Regions from separate parts of the Streptomyces sp. NPDC015032 genome, predicted to be linked through region 1. Evidence: riboswitches for the same ligand, from Rfam matches in the RefSeq annotation. Region 1 holds a riboswitch; the other holds the start of a gene.

Region 1 (7,808 bases):
TGGGGCAATCTTCGAGACGAAGCACCGTGGACTGAATACGTCAGCTGGATAAACTTGGCGGCTCAGGTTGGACGATCGTATAGGAGCCGATCGACGATACAGGTGGCCGAACTGTCTCGGGCCTTGCCCGGACGAGCTGCGCCAAACTGAACCGCGGTTTCCATATGTCCCTGATCGAGCCGTGCGAAAACGCGCTGCTGCTCCGAATGATCGACACGCTGGGGGACCACCCGATAAGCCGCCGCATCACCCGCTCGTTGTCGATGCCGCCGCCAACGTCCCGCTTATGGTGAGCGAACACCGCGCGCTCTTCGGGGCGGCCCAGGCGTGTGACGAGGAGCTCCTCGTCCGCCTGGCGGCGGAGCACGTGTACACGGGTTGCTGGGAGACGCTGCCGGAGGACAGCGACATCGCGCTACGGCCCCGGCCGGGCGACGACGGGCCGCGCTGAGTCCGCAGGCGCCGTCCTCCGCGCCGGGCTCCCGGCCCGGTCGGCAACCACATGGGCCCTCTCCTCACAAGGCTTTCAGGGCGAGCCATAGCGTGGCCAGGTCACCGGTGTCGGCGACCCGCTTCCCGGTCAGCTGCTCGATGCGCCGAACGCGGTAGAGCACCGTTTGCCGGTGGACGTGCAGAGCCTGGGCGGTCCGCTGCCAGGACCTGCCGTTCTCCAGGAACACCCGCAGGGTCATGAGCAGCTCGTTCGCCTGCTCGGACGGCAGTTCGAGAATGGGACGCAGCACGCGATCGACGAGTGCCCGCGCCTCGGCCGGATTACGTGGACCGAGGAGTGGGCTTGCGTCTGCGTACCGCAGCAGTGGAGTGCCTTGCTCCTTCGCGATGTCGAGTGACCACATGGCCTCCCTTGCCGCATCGACCATGCGGTCAGGGCGGATGATCAGGTCACTGACACCAGCCCGACCGCCCTGACCGAGAGCCTGCACGAGCACCTGCAGAGCAGCGCTGTCGGGCAGAAGCGTGAGCGACGTGCCGGCGCGGTGCACCGTGACATGACTGACGGCCGAGCGCCACAGTTTGAGGTGCGCGCTGGTGACCAGATCCGGGTCGTCGTCGTTCCACGCCGCCACGCACACCGCCTCCTCGAACCGCAGGCCGAACTCTTCCAGTCGGCGCTGAGCCACGGCCGGCGCCAGGTGTTCATCGAGGATCTGGAGCAGCAGCTCCGCACCTCTCCTGCGGTCGTGCTCGATGGTCAGGCGGGCCTGGGAGAGCGCCAGCGCGCACACCGTCGCGGCGTGCTGCAGGAGGATCGCGTCCGGCTGCTCGGTCTGCTCGGGCAGGACGACGAGGACCGCGTCCGGATGAGTCGGTACGTCGACCATGAGTGCGCGACGCTCTTCGCCGAGACGGACCGCGATGACGCCGGCGCGGAGCTTTCCGCGACGCTCGGCCACGGCGCTGCGGATCTCTTCGGGGAATGGAGCCACGCCCGGGTACCAGTCGTAGCCGGTGGCCCGGTCGCACACCCTGACGTCGCAGCCGAGCTCGCGCGACAGCACACCCGTGAGCGCCTTGAGTCCGGCGCTCTGCGAGGAGATCTGCTGCAGCGCCTGGTAGATCCGCTCGGTCCGGATCAGACGTTGGGACTGTTCCAGAAGGGTCGCCTCGGCGACCGCGCGGGAGATCGCGACGAACGGCATGGGGAAGGAGATCCAGAGCACCGGAAAGCCCAGTTCTTCGCTCGTCCGCGCCAGCCGCTTGGTCAGCGGCGGAGCGTACATCTGCTCGCCGATGGCCAGCGCAGCCGCACCGTGCTCGACCAGCTGCCGGACCAGCTCCTCCTGGCCCGACGCGCTCCGGGGGATCGGCATGCCGTTCGTCATGAGGAGCTCGCCGCCGGCCACCCAGCGCCACGGCTCGGGCAGGTCGGTCGTATGAGTCCACGAGATGGGCCGGTCCAGTGCGCCGGCCCCTGAGTGGAGTCTCAGGCGCAGGTGTGGCATTTCGAGCAGCTCGCCCACGGTTATCGGCATGGGTCCACCCTACGACCGGCCTGACCGACCGCATAGCAGCGTTGTGCGGATGTATAAGCGCGGGCGGGAACTTTGAGCGCTCTGGGTCTGCTCGACCGCTGGTCACACGGCATACATCTGGACGCAACGTTTCCGCATGGTCGCCGCGAGCCAAGGACCTTCCGTGACTGCGAGATCGAACCTCATTGACGACGCTCCACTGACGCGCTTCCACAAGAAACTGACCGCCTACTCCTCGGGCGGACCGTTCATCGACGGCTACGCGATCGCGATTGTCGGTGTCGCCTTCGCGACGCTCACCCCGGCCCTCGACATGACCACGGCCGACAAGGGCCTGGTCGCTGCCGCAAGTCTGGTCGGGATCTTCTTCGGTGGGGCGGTCTTCGGATACGTCACCGACAAGATCGGCCGGCACATCATGTACATCGCCGACCTCGCCGCACTCGCGCTGTTCTCCATCCTGTCCGCCTTTGCGAACGAGGTCTGGCAGCTCGTGCTGCTCCGCTTCCTCCTCGGCGCGGCCATCGGTGCCGATTACCCGATCGCCACGTCCCTGCTGGCGGAGTACCTCCCGCGGCGGTTCCGCGGCCGGATGCTCGGTGCCACCTTCGTGGTCTGGGCACTCGGTGCCGCGGCGGCGTACGTCGTGGGCGTGGGCCTCGAGGGGCTCGGCGTGAACGCCTGGCGCTTCATGCTCGCCAGCCCGGCCGTGTTCGCCCTGGTGACCTTGTTCCTGCGGCTCGGTACGCCGGAGTCGCCACGCTGGCTGCTCAGCAAGGGGCGTGTCGACGAGGCCGACCGGTCGATCAAGAAGGTCTACGGTCCGCAGTACGGCGTGGCGGACCTCGCCGAGGAACCGACCCCGGCGAAGACCAGCTACACCACGGTGTTCCGCTCGCCGTATCTCAAGCGCACCCTGTTCGTGGGCGTCTTCTGGACCGCCCAGGTGATTCCGATGTTCGCGCTCTACTCGTTCGCCCCCGACCTGCTGGCGGGCATGGGAATCACCGGCAACACCTCGGAGATCTTCCTCGCCGCGCTGTTCGTCATCGGCGGCATCCCCGGACTCTGGCTGGTCGAGCGCATCGGCCGTCGGGCGTTGCTGCTCTGGTCCTTCGGGATCATCGCGGTAGCCCTGGCCATCCCCGGTCTGGTGCCCGGACTGCCGACCTGGGTCTCCTTCGTCTCGATCTGTGTCTTCGCGCTCGCCTCGGGCGGCTCCAGCTTCCTCGAGGTGGTCTACCCCAACGAGCTGTTCCCGACCGAGGTCCGCGCCACCGCCGTCGGCGTGGGGACAGCCATGTCCCGCATCGGGGCAGCCGCGGGCACCTACCTGATGCCGTTCGCGCTGGCCAAGAGCCAGAGCCTGCCACTCCTCGTCGGCGCCATCGTGTCGGTCGTCGGGCTCCTGATTTCGCTGGCCTGGGCAACCGAGACCCGAGGCCGGTCGCTCAGCGACACCGCCGCAGGCGCCGGCAACCCGGCCTATCCCGCTGCCCCCTCCCTCACCACCACCGTTCCGAACTGACTGGAGACTGTGATGAACCACGACAACCGACCCTCCCCGATCGGAGCCCTGGACGCCACGAAGGTCCCGCGCTTCGCCGGCCCGGGTACCTTTGCCCGGATCCCCGACATCGGCTCGGTCAGCGACTACGACATCGCGGTCCTGGGCGTGCCGTTCGACGGGGGTACGTCGTACCGGCCGGGCGCCCGCTTCGGACCGATGGGCGTCCGTCAGGCATCGCGTCACCTGCGCCCGAAGTTCCACGTCGAGCTCGACACCGCACCGCTCGAAGCGCTCCAGGTCGTCGACGCCGGTGACGTTCCCTGTACGCCGTTCAGCATCGACGAAGCGGTCGCCCAGATCGAGGGCTACGCCCGCGACGTCGTGGGACAGTCCGACCGGCGCATCGTGAGCATCGGCGGTGACCACACGATCGCGCTGCCCATGCTGCGCGCGGCCAAGGACAAGTACGGCCCGGTCGCGCTGGTCCACTTCGACGCGCATCTCGACACCTGGGACACCTACTTCAACGCTCCGGTCACGCACGGCACGGTCTTCCGCCGGGCCTTCGAAGAGGGCCTGCTCGCCGAGGACAAGTCCATACATCTTGGCATCCGTGGACCGATCTACGACCAGATGGACCTCGTGAACGACAAGGCGTTCGGCTTCCGGGCGATCCGTGCCGGAGACCTCGACGTCATCGGGATCGACGGGGCGGTGGACGCCGTACGGCGACGCGTGGGCGACGCACCGGTGTACGTCTCGATCGACATCGACGTACTCGACCCCGCGTTCGCGCCCGGGACGGGTACACCGGAGATGGGCGGGTTCAACAGCCGCGAGCTGTTGCGTCTGCTCCGCAGCCTCGACGGGCTCAACATCATCGGCGGTGACGTGGTCGAGGTCGCTCCGGCCTACGACCACGCCGAGATCACCTGCGTCGCTGCGGCCACCGTGGTGTTCGACCTGGTCACGCTCATGACGAAGAACCAGGTGGCCAGCCCCGTACCGACGGCCGCGGACCACGCCTGATTCCGGGCGCGACTCAGCGGACACCAGGGGCCGTCAAGGCGCTGACCCGCCTTGACGGCACCACCGCCTGACCTCGCGGTCAGGCTCGACAACTCAACATCGCGCCGCTCGAACCGAAGCGGGAGAGCCCTCGCTCATCCTTGGCGAGGCGCCGAAGGAGCAACTCTCCCCAGAATCTCTCAGGCACAACTACCGCTTCGGCGAGGCGACTCTGGAAAGTCAGGACCTCATGTCCTGCGCCCACGGTGCAAACCGCCGGACCCGGTGGTGAAGCTCTCAGGTACCGATGACAGAGCGGGGAGGTCATCCGTCCACGGCGCCGCGTCCGCGGTGTCCCTCCAAGGAGCCTCCCACCATGACCCCACCCGATTCCCGCGCGTCGGGCGCGTTCGCCACCCGGCACATCGGCGTCAGCGACGCCGACCGCGCCAAGATGCTGGCCGAAGTCGGCTGTCCGACGCTTGCCGGCCTGATCGACGCCGCCGTCCCGAGCGGCATCCGCAGCACCTCCGGCCTGAACCTGCCCGCCGCGGCCACCGAGGCCGAGGCGCTCGCCGAGCTGCGCGAGCTCGCGAGCCGGAACACCGTGGCCGTCCCGATGATCGGCCTGGGCTACCACGCGACCGTCACGCCCGCGGTAATCCGGCGCAACGTGCTGGAAGACCCGGCGTGGTACACCGCCTACACGCCGTACCAGCCGGAGATCAGCCAGGGCCGACTGGAGGCGCTGCTCAACTTTCAGACCATGGTCGGCGACCTGACCGGGCTGCCGACTGCCAACGCGTCGCTGCTCGACGAGGGTACGGCGGTGGCCGAGGCCGTCACGGTGATGCGCCGCGTCGCGGGGAAGGGTCGGCGCCGCGTCCTGGTCGACCACGACACCCTGCCGCAGACCCTTGACGTGCTGCGCACACGGGCGGCCGCCGTCGGCATCGAGGTCGTCGAGATCGACGTTGCCGAGCCGCTGCCGGAGGACGGTTTCTTGGGGGTGGTGCTGTCCTACCCCGGCTGCTCGGGCGCGGTCCGTGACCTGCGCGCGGTGACCGCCGCGGCACAGGCACGCGGGGCGCTCGTCACCGTGACCGCCGACCTGCTGGCGCTCACCCTGCTCGTGCCACCGGGCGAGTACGGCGCCGACATCGTCGTGGGGTCGTCCCAGCGGTTCGGTGTCCCCCTGTTCTACGGCGGGCCGCACGCCGGGTTCATCTCGGTCCGCGAAGGGCTCGAACGTCATCTGCCCGGCCGGCTCGTGGGCGTGTCCGTGGACGACGCCGGCCGGCCGGCGTACCGCCTGGCACTGCAGACCCGCGAGCAGCACATCCGGCGCGACAAGGCGACCTCCAACATCTGCACGGCGCAGGTGCTGCTCGCGGTGGTCGCGTCGATGTACGCCGTCTACCACGGTCCCGACGGACTGACCGAGATCGCCCGGCGGACGCACCGGCACGCCGCGCTCGTCGCCGCGGGTCTGCGTGCGAGCGGGATCACGCTGGTGCACCGCGAGTTCTTCGACACCCTGCTGGTGGCGGTTCCGGGTCGCGCCGAGGAGGTCGTAGCGACCGCGCACGACAAGGGCCTGCGGCTGCGGCTGGTGGACGGCGACCGGGTCGGCATCTCCTGTTCCGAGGTCACCACGGACGAGCACGTCCGCCTCGTGCTCGACGCCTTCGGCCTGGCCGGCGGCGGCCTTGACACCCTGACGCCCGACGTCTCGGCGGTGCTCCCGTCGGAGCTGCGTCGTACCTCCCCGTTCCTCACCCACCCGGTCTTCCACCAGCACCGCTCGGAGACCACGATGCTGCGCTACCTGCGCAAGCTCTCCGGCCGTGACTTCGCGCTGGACCGCGGCATGATCCCGCTCGGGTCCTGCACGATGAAGCTCAACGCGACCACGGAGATGGAGCCGCTCAGCTGGCCCGCGTTCGCGGACCTGCACCCGTTCGCCCCGGTCACGGACGCGGCCGGATACCTGGCCCTGGTCGCGCAACTCGAGGCGTGGCTGGCCGAAGTCACCGGTTACGCCAAGGTCTCCATCCAGCCGAACGCCGGATCGCAGGGCGAGCTCGCGGGCCTGCTGGCTATCCGCGCCTACCACCGGAGCAACGGCCGGGCCGAACGCGACGTGTGTCTGATCCCGGCGAGCGCTCACGGCACCAACGCCGCCTCGGCCGTCATGGCTGGGATGCGCGTCGTCGTGGTGGCGTCGCGGCCCGATGGCACGGTCGACCTCGACGACCTCCGGTCCAAGTGCGCGAAGTACTCCGACGAGCTGGCCGCGATCATGGTGACCTACCCCTCGACGCACGGCGTCTACGAGGAGAGCATCACCCGGCTGTGCGAGCTGGTGCACGAGCACGGCGGACAGGTGTACATCGACGGCGCCAACCTCAACGCGCTGCTCGGGGTTGCCAAGCCCGGTGAGTTCGGTGGCGACGTGTCACACCTCAATCTGCACAAGACGTTTTGCATCCCGCACGGCGGCGGGGGACCGGGCGTCGGTCCGGTCGCGGTGGCGGAGCACCTCGCGCCGTACCTGCCCACCCACCCGCTGCACCCCGACACCGGGCGCCGCGACGGGATCGGGTCGGTGAGTGGCGCGCCGTTCGGTAGCGCCGGCATCCTGCCGATCCCGTGGGCCTACATCCGGATGATGGGCGCCGAAGGGTTGACCGAGGCGACCCGGACGGCCGTGCTGAGTGCCAACTACGTGGCTCGGCGGCTCGCGCCGCACTTCCCGGTCCTGTACGCCGGGCAGGCCGGCCTCGTGGCGCACGAGTGCATCCTCGACGTGCGCTCGCTCACCGCAGCCACGGGCGTGACGGTCGACGACATCGCCAAGCGGCTCATCGACTACGGCTTCCACGCGCCGACGATGAGCTTCCCGGTCGCCGGAACGCTGATGGTCGAGCCGACGGAGAGCGAGAGCCTGCAGGAACTGGACCGCTTCTGCGAGGCGATGATCGCCATCCGCGCGGAGATCGAGCTGGTGGAGAGCGGCGTCTGGTCCGTCGAGGGAAGCCCGCTGCGAGGGGCGCCGCACACCGCGGCCGCGATCGCCGGCGAGTGGTCCCGAGCCTACTCACGCGAACGGGCCGTCTTCCCGGCCGGCATCACTCCCGACAAGTACTGGCCGCCGGTCGGCCGGATCGACCAGGCGCACGGCGACCGGAACCTGGTCTGCGCCTGCCCGCCCCCCGAGTCGTTCGCGTCGTGACCGGCCGTGACGGTCTGAGAGGAGCCACCATGCCGAAGAAGACACCCCTGCACGACATCCA
Region 2 (7,808 bases), on a different contig from region 1:
ATCACCCTCACCGTCAACGACCCGGGAAATGGCGTCAAGGCGGACATGTTGCTGGACGCACTCCAGGAGTTGCGTGCGGCCGGCGCCGAGGCGATCGAGGTCAACGGTGTCAGAGTGGTGGCCAGTACCTACTTCTCCGGTGACGGCGGCAAGGTCAAGGTGGACGGCCGTAAGATCACCGCGCCGTACGTGTTCAAGGTGATCGGCAAGCCCCAGGATCTGGAGCCGGCGCTGAACATCCCCGGCGGTGTGGTGCAGACGCTGGAGAAGGAGCAGGCCACCGTGCATGTGGAGCAGGCCGACAACATCGTCGTGGACGTCTTGCGACCGGCGAAGCAGCCTGACTACGCTCGGTCGTCGTCCCCGTGAAGCCGCGGCACGGAAGGGGCGACGGATACGGGCAGGAGGTTGCGGGGGGTCGCCGCATCGTAATGGTGGTGCGTGATGGAAACTGTCGAGTGGATACGGACGTTGTGAGGGTGTCCGGGTCGGCAGGTGTGTTCATTCAGGGTTCGTCCTGCCCCACGGGCGGGTCTATTTCGGTCAAGGGGAATCGCCCGTGAAGTTGTTTGGGAAGTTGTTCGGCAAGAGCGCTCGCGATGAGGCTGCCCGCCATCGCGCACCGCGTCATGGCCAGGCAGACGAGCAGGGCGCGGAGCGCCCGCTCTTCCGCGATCAGATGTCCAGTTCGGGCAGTGCTAATTCGGGCGTTTCCGGCGCGTCGTCTGTTGACCCTGCCGGTGCCGGCCGCATAGGTTTCACAGAACCGTCAACCTCAGGTACGGGTGGAGGGTTCGCCCCGAGGCAGGAGGGCTCGTCCATGCCGGTCTGTACGAGGTGCGGGCATCGCAACGCCGAGGACAGTCGTTTCTGCTCCAACTGCGGTGCGCCGCTGAGGGGTGGAATTCCCGAGCGTGCCTCGGAGACGACCTCGACCATCTCCATCTCCGGCCTCGAGGCGTACGAGGCGGAGGCCACCGGGCAGACGCCTCTGCCCTCCCTCTCGCCCGAGGCGCAGGCCGCCGTCGACGCTCTTCCGCTCGGCTCGGCGCTCCTCGTGGTGCGGCGAGGTCCGAATTCCGGCAGCCGCTTCCTGCTGGACGGCGAGCTGACCACGGCCGGCCGTCACCCACAGAGCGACATCTTCCTCGACGACGTAACGGTGTCGAGGCGGCATGTGGAGTTCCGCAGGGGCCCCGACGGCAGCTTCACGGTCGGGGATGTGGGCAGCCTGAACGGCACCTACGTCAACCGTGAGCGCATCGACTCCGTTGCCCTGTCCAACGGTGACGAAGTGCAGATCGGCAAGTACCGGCTGGTCTTCTACGCGAGCCAGCGGGGTATCTGACCCGCCAGGGAAGGTCCATGCTGAGAACACCGACGGGCGGTGCCGGTCACGGCACCGCCCCCGCCGACGACCGCCCGATGAGTATCGGCACGGTGCTCCTGCACCTGCGGGACGAGTTTCCCGAGGTCACGATCTCCAAGATTCGCTTCCTGGAGGCCGAAGGGCTCGTCGAGCCGCAGAGGACCCCCTCCGGGTACCGCAAGTTCCGGGCGGCCGATGTGGAGCGGCTCGCCCAGGTGCTGCGTATGCAGCGGGATCACTACCTTCCGCTGAAGGTCATTCGCGAGCATCTGGACGCGCTCGCCCGGGGCGAGCAGTCCGCCCTGCCGCCCGGAGGCGACCCCCGGGACCTGCCCGACGGCAGCTGGGAAGCCGAGTCCGGGCGGGCGACGGCGGCCCGGATCGGCCGTGCCGAGCTGCTCGCGGCGACCGAGGTCACCGAGAGTGACTTGGACGAGTGGGAATCGTACGGTCTGGTCACTCCAGGCGCCGAGGGCGGTTACGACGCCGAGATGGTCACGGTGGCCAAGCTTGTGGCGGATCTGGGGCGATTCGGTCTGGAACCACGTCACCTCCGCGCCATCCGGGCGGCCGCAGACCGCGAGGCGGGGCTCATCGAGCAGGTGGTCGCACCCCTGCGTCGGCACCGGAATCCGCAGACCAGAGCACATGCGGAGGCCACCGCGAGAGAGCTTGCCGAGCTGTCCGTACGGCTTCATTCGGCCCTTGTGCAGACCGCTCTGCGCGTCCGGCTCCACTGATCTCGTCGGTGCCCGACTACCCAAACCTGCCGAGCACGTCCTAGGGTTGCTGTGTGAACGAGCTCGACGTTGTGGGTGTCCGGGTGGAAATGCCCTCCAACCAACCGATCGTGCTCCTGCGTGAAGTGGGAGGCGACCGGTACCTCCCCATTTGGATCGGTCCTGGTGAGGCGACCGCGATCGCCTTTGCCCAGCAGGGCATGGCTCCCGCCAGGCCGCTGACCCATGATCTCTTCAAGGATGTGCTCGAGGCCGTCGGCCAGGAGCTCACCGAGGTCCGCATCACGGACTTGCGGGAAGGGGTCTTCTACGCGGAGCTGGTCTTCGCCAGCGGGGTGGAGGTGAGCGCGCGGCCGTCCGACGCCATAGCGCTCGCGCTGCGCACCGGAACGCCGATCTACGGCAGTGACGGGGTGCTCGACGATGCGGGCATCGCCATCCCCGACGAGCAGGAGGATGAGGTGGAGAAGTTCCGCGAGTTCCTCGATCAGATCTCACCGGAGGACTTCGGTACCAACAGTCAGTGACCGTTCTGCGAGGGCGCCGTCAGCGCATTCGACAAGCCTTTCCCGTTCGCGAGTCACGGGAAACCACCCTCAGGGTGATTATCACTCGGCGTGCCGAGTGTGGCGATCGTTGACGCACCCCGAGTGACTGCCTACCTTCGAGATGGCAGGTCAAGGACGGAGGTCGGCGTGAGAAGCAGCGGCGACGGTACGGCAGCAGGTGGGCCGTATCCGCAGCAGGGGAGTACAGCCGGCCACACCATCAGGCAACCGGTTCAACCGGCGGCGGTGGCGGGGGGCGGCGTGGCATCGGCCAACGACATCGGCTATCGCGGGCCGACGGCCTGCGCGGCTGCGGGGATCACCTACCGGCAGCTCGACTACTGGGCACGCACAGGGCTGGTCGAGCCGAGCGTCCGTCCGGCCTACGGCTCGGGCACACAGCGGCTCTACAGCTTCCGGGACGTCGTCCTGTTGAAGATCGTGAAGCGCTTCCTGGACACGGGGGTGGCTCTGCAGAACATCCGCACCACGGTTCAGCACCTGCGGGCCCGCGGGTTCCAGGATCTCGAGCGCATGACGCTGATGAGCGACGGGGCGACGGTCTACGAGTGCTCCTCGCCGGACGAGGTCGTCAAACTGCTCCAGGGCGGCCAAGGGGTCTTCGGCATCGCCGTGGGCGTGGTGTGGCAGGACGTCGACGTCGCGCTGTCGCAGCTGCACGGTGAACGTGTGGACACCGGCGAGACGCTGGTCGGGAACAACCCCGCCGATGAGCTCGCGCGACGGCGCAACCGCGCCGGCTGACCGGGACGGAGAGCAGGGCGGGGCAATTGTCAGTGCCATGGGGCAGCATCGATTGATGTGAGAGCCGCGCCCACCATCCTGCATCTGGACATGGATGCCTTCTACGCCTCTGCCGAGCAGGCGGCGAAGCCCAGTCTGCGCGGGAAACCGGTTGTGGTGGGCGGGCTGGGCCCCCGCGGAGTCGTCGCCACGGCGTCGTACGAGGCACGGCGCTTCGGGGTCCACTCGGCGATGCCCATGGCACAGGCCCGGCGGCTCGCCCCCAATGCGGCCTATCTGGTGCCCCGCTTCCTGCTGTACCGGATGGTCAGCGACCAGGTGATGGAGTTGCTGGGGCGGCTCTCCCCGCTGGTGGAGCCACTGAGCCTGGACGAGGCATTCGTGGACCTGGAAGCCGGTGGGGCGGCCGATGACACGGCTTCCGCGCTGGAGATCGGTGAGCAGCTGCGTACCGCTATCAAGGCGGTCACCGGGCTCACCGGCTCGGTCGGGCTGGCCGGCTCCAAGATGCTGGCCAAGATCGCTTCGGAGCAGGCGAAGCCGGACGGGCTGGTGCTCATCGAACCGGGCACGGAGCGGGAGCTGCTCGCGCCGATGCCGGTACGGATCCTCCCCGGCGTCGGGCCCGCGACGGCGGACCATCTGCGCCGCGCCGGGATGACGACGGTCAACGACCTGGCCGAGGCCGGGGAGGCGGAGCTGGTACGCCTGCTGGGGAAGGCGCACGGCGGCTCTCTCCACCGCATGGCGTTCGGGTACGACGACCGGCCCGTGGTCGCGGAGCGGGACGCGAAATCAGTGTCGGTCGAGGACACCTTCGACACGGACCTGCACGACAGGGTGCGGGTCCGGACGGAGGTGGAGCGGCTGGCCGACCGATGCGTACAGCGGCTGCGGGGAGCGGGGCGGTCCGGGCGGACGGTGGTGCTCAAGGTGCGCCGGTACGACTTCTCCACCCTCACGAGGTCCGAGACGCTCCGTGGGCCCACGGACGACCCCACCGTGGTCCGGGAGGCTGCCGCACGGCTCCTGGAGGCCGTGGACACCACCGGAGGCGTACGGCTCCTCGGCGTGGGCGTCACGGGGCTCGCCGACTACACACAGGAGGACCTCTTCGCGCAGGCCGCCGGTGAACGGGCCGCGACGGGGGAGACGGTCGAAGAAGCGACGGAGGCGGGTGACGAGGGGGACGAGCCGGCGGGCGGTGCGCGGGAGGAGCCCCCCGAGCCCGCAGAGCAGCTCGCCGCGCGGCGCTGGCCCGCCGGACACGACGTACGCCATGACGTCCACGGCCACGGCTGGGTGCAGGGCAGCGGTATCGGCCGGGTGACGGTGCGGTTCGAGGAGCCGGGGTCGGTGCCCGGCCGAGTGCGTACGTTCCGGATCGACGACGCGGAGCTGCATCCGGCCGATCCGCTGCCGCTGGTGCGGAACCCGGTGGACTACTCGTCCTGGCCGGCAAGTCTGCCGAAGTCCCTGTCCGGGCCGGTCTCCTCGGACGGGGAGTCCAGTCCGTAGTGCCGGTAGAGCTGGAGCTCCTGTTCCGGCGAGAGATGACGGCCGACGCCGAAGTCGGGTGCGTCCTTGATCAGTGCGCGGTCGAAGGGAACGCGGAGCGAATCCTCCACGAACTCGCTGGGTTCCAGCGGGACGAAAGCGTCCCGGCTGAAGAGTCCGGTGCGTACGGCCGCCCACTCGGGCACACCGGTCGCGTCGTCGAGGTACACCTCGTCCACGGTTCCGATCTTGGTGCCCTTGCGGTCGAAGGCCTTGCGGCCGATCAGGCTGCGCGGATCGATGTCGGTCTGCACGATCCCTCCCACTGGTCGCGGCTACTCCACAAGCTCTACAAAAGTGCAGATCCGGGGGGTTGGCCACTCGAGAATTCCGCCATGAACCCCGCTGGTAGGCTGGTGACGGCTGCTGACCCCGTGCGGGAGAGTCCTCCGGAGCGAATCCGGAGGCGCCGAAGGAGCAAATCCTCCCCGGAATCTCTCAGGCCCACGTACCGCACGGACGAGGTCACTCTGGAAAGCAGGGCGGGCTCCGTGCGGCCGAGTGCCGGTACGGTTCCCTTCCTCACCGACGGTGAAAACCGGCACGCCGCAGGGCGCGCCGGTGAAGCTCTCAGGTTGAGATGACAGAGGGGGAGGCCGTTCGGGCACCCGCGCCGTGGTGCCCCTCGCAGGTCGTGAAGACCAGGAGGCCTCCACCATGACCCCCCGTCGCACCCCGCTCTCCCAGCTGGAGCAGGGCATTCCGTTCGAAGAGCGCCACATCGGTCCCGATGGCGAGGCGCAGTCGAAGATGCTCGCCCAGGTCGGTTACGGCTCGCTGGACGAGCTGACCGCGGCCGCGGTGCCCGACGTCATCAAGAGCGCGGAGGCACTCCGGCTGCCGGCCGCCCGCACCGAGGCCGAGGTCCTCGCCGAGCTGCGCGCCCTGGCCGACCGCAACCAGGTGCTGGCCCCGATGATCGGGCTCGGCTACTACGGCACCTTCACCCCGCCGGTGATCCTCCGCAACGTCATGGAGAACCCCGCCTGGTACACGGCGTACACGCCGTACCAGCCGGAGATCTCGCAGGGCCGCCTGGAGGCGCTGCTCAACTTCCAGACGATGGTCGCCGAACTGACCGGCCTGCCCACCTCCGGCGCCTCCCTGCTCGACGAGGGCACCGCGGCCGCCGAGGCCATGGCGCTCTCGCGGCGTGTCGGCAAGGTGAAGAACGGCGTCTTCCTGGTCGACGCCGACGCCCTGCCGCAGACGATCGCCGTCATCGAGACCCGCGCCGAGCCGTCCGGTGTCGAGGTCGTCGTCGCGGACCTCTCCGCTGGCATTCCCGCAGAGGTCGCCGAGCGCGGTGTCTTCGGTGTCCTGGTGCAGTACCCGGGCGCCTCCGGGGCCGTGCGGAACATCCAGCCCGTCATCGAGCAGGCCCACGAGCTCGGCGCGGTCGTCACGGTCGCCGCCGACCTGCTGGCCCTGACCCTGCTCACCTCGCCGGGCGACCTGGGCGCGGACATCGCGGTCGGTACCACGCAGCGCTTCGGTGTGCCGATGGGCTTCGGCGGACCGCACGCCGGCTTCATGGCCGTGCGCGAGAAGTTCGCCCGCAGCCTGCCCGGCCGCCTCGTCGGTGTCTCCGTCGACGCGGACGGCAACAAGGCCTACCGGCTGGCGCTGCAGACCCGCGAGCAGCACATCCGCCGGGAGAAGGCCACCAGCAACATCTGCACCGCGCAGGTGCTGCTCGCCGTCATGGCCGGGATGTACGCCGTCTACCACGGCTCGGACGGGCTGCGGACGATCGCCCGGCGCACCCACCGTTACGCGACGATCCTGGCCGAGGGTCTGCGCGCCGCCGGCATCGACGTCGTGACCGGCACCTACTTCGACACCCTCACCGTGCGCGTCCCCGGGAAGGCCACCGACATCGTCGCCGACGCCCGCGAGCGCGGTGTCAACCTGCGGCTCGTCGACGCCGACCTGGTCTCCCTCGCCTGCGACGAGACCACCACGAGGGTGCAGATCGCCGCCGTCTGGGCCGCATTCGGCACCGACGGGGACATCGAGGCGCTGGACGCCGCGGCCGCCGACGTGCTGCCCGAGGGTCTGCTGCGCACCGACGAGATCCTCACCCACCCGGTCTTCCACCAGCACCGCTCCGAGACGGCCATGCTGCGCTACCTGCGCAAGCTCGCCGACCGGGACTACGCGCTGGACCGCGGCATGATCCCGCTCGGATCCTGCACCATGAAGCTGAACGCGACCACCGAGATGGAGCCGGTCACCTGGCCCGAGTTCGGCGCGCTGCACCCCTTCGCGCCGGCCGAGCAGGCGCAGGGCTTCCTCACCCTCATCCGTGAGCTGGAGGAGCGTCTCGCCGAGGTCACCGGCTACGACGCCGTATCGATCCAGCCGAACGCCGGCTCGCAGGGCGAGTTTGCGGGCCTCCTGGCGGTACGGGCGTACCACCGGGCCAACGGTGACGACCAGCGGACCGTCTGCCTCATCCCGTCCTCCGCGCACGGCACCAACGCCGCCAGCGCCGTGATGGCCGGAATGAAGGTCGTCGTGGTGAAGACGGCCGACGACGGCGAGGTCGACACGGAGGACCTCCGTGCCAAGATCGAGAAGCACCGCGACGAGCTCGCCGTGCTGATGATCACGTACCCGTCGACGCACGGCGTGTTCGAGGAGCACGTCGCCGACATCTGTGCCGAGGTGCACGACGCCGGCGGTCAGGTGTATGTCGACGGCGCCAACCTCAACGCGCTGGTCGGGCTCGCCAAGCCGGGCCGGTTCGGTGGCGACGTCTCGCACCTGAACCTGCACAAGACCTTCTGCATCCCGCACGGTGGCGGTGGCCCCGGCGTCGGCCCG

What was found. A riboswitch is a leader RNA that binds a small molecule or an ion and turns the genes downstream of it on or off. The one in region 1 is predicted to bind glycine.
Region 2: linked by a shared signal. The riboswitch ahead of gcvP (aminomethyl-transferring glycine dehydrogenase) and the one ahead of gcvP (aminomethyl-transferring glycine dehydrogenase) in region 1 are both predicted to bind glycine.

The regions. Positions count from the first base shown of each region.
Region 1 covers NZ_JBIBVN010000069.1:4,511-12,318, reverse strand. Annotated here, with positions in the region: gene ACF08M_RS39945 (hypothetical protein) at 287-451, shown strand; gene ACF08M_RS39940 (PucR family transcriptional regulator) at 516-1,994, opposite strand; gene ACF08M_RS39935 (MFS transporter) at 2,158-3,522, shown strand; gene speB (agmatinase) at 3,535-4,533, shown strand; glycine riboswitch at 4,643-4,738, shown strand; gene gcvP (aminomethyl-transferring glycine dehydrogenase) at 4,889-7,747, shown strand; gene gcvT (glycine cleavage system aminomethyltransferase GcvT) at 7,777-7,808, shown strand, end outside.
Region 2 covers NZ_JBIBVN010000023.1:116,066-123,873, reverse strand. Annotated here, with positions in the region: gene ACF08M_RS27760 (DUF881 domain-containing protein) at 1-369, shown strand, start outside; gene ACF08M_RS27755 (FHA domain-containing protein) at 560-1,348, shown strand; gene ACF08M_RS27750 (MerR family transcriptional regulator) at 1,366-2,109, shown strand; gene ACF08M_RS27745 (bifunctional nuclease family protein) at 2,163-2,636, shown strand; gene ACF08M_RS27740 (MerR family transcriptional regulator) at 2,877-3,422, shown strand; gene ACF08M_RS27735 (DNA polymerase IV) at 3,480-4,940, shown strand; gene ACF08M_RS27730 (PRC-barrel domain-containing protein) at 4,865-5,233, opposite strand; glycine riboswitch at 5,347-5,443, shown strand; gene gcvP (aminomethyl-transferring glycine dehydrogenase) at 5,637-7,808, shown strand, end outside.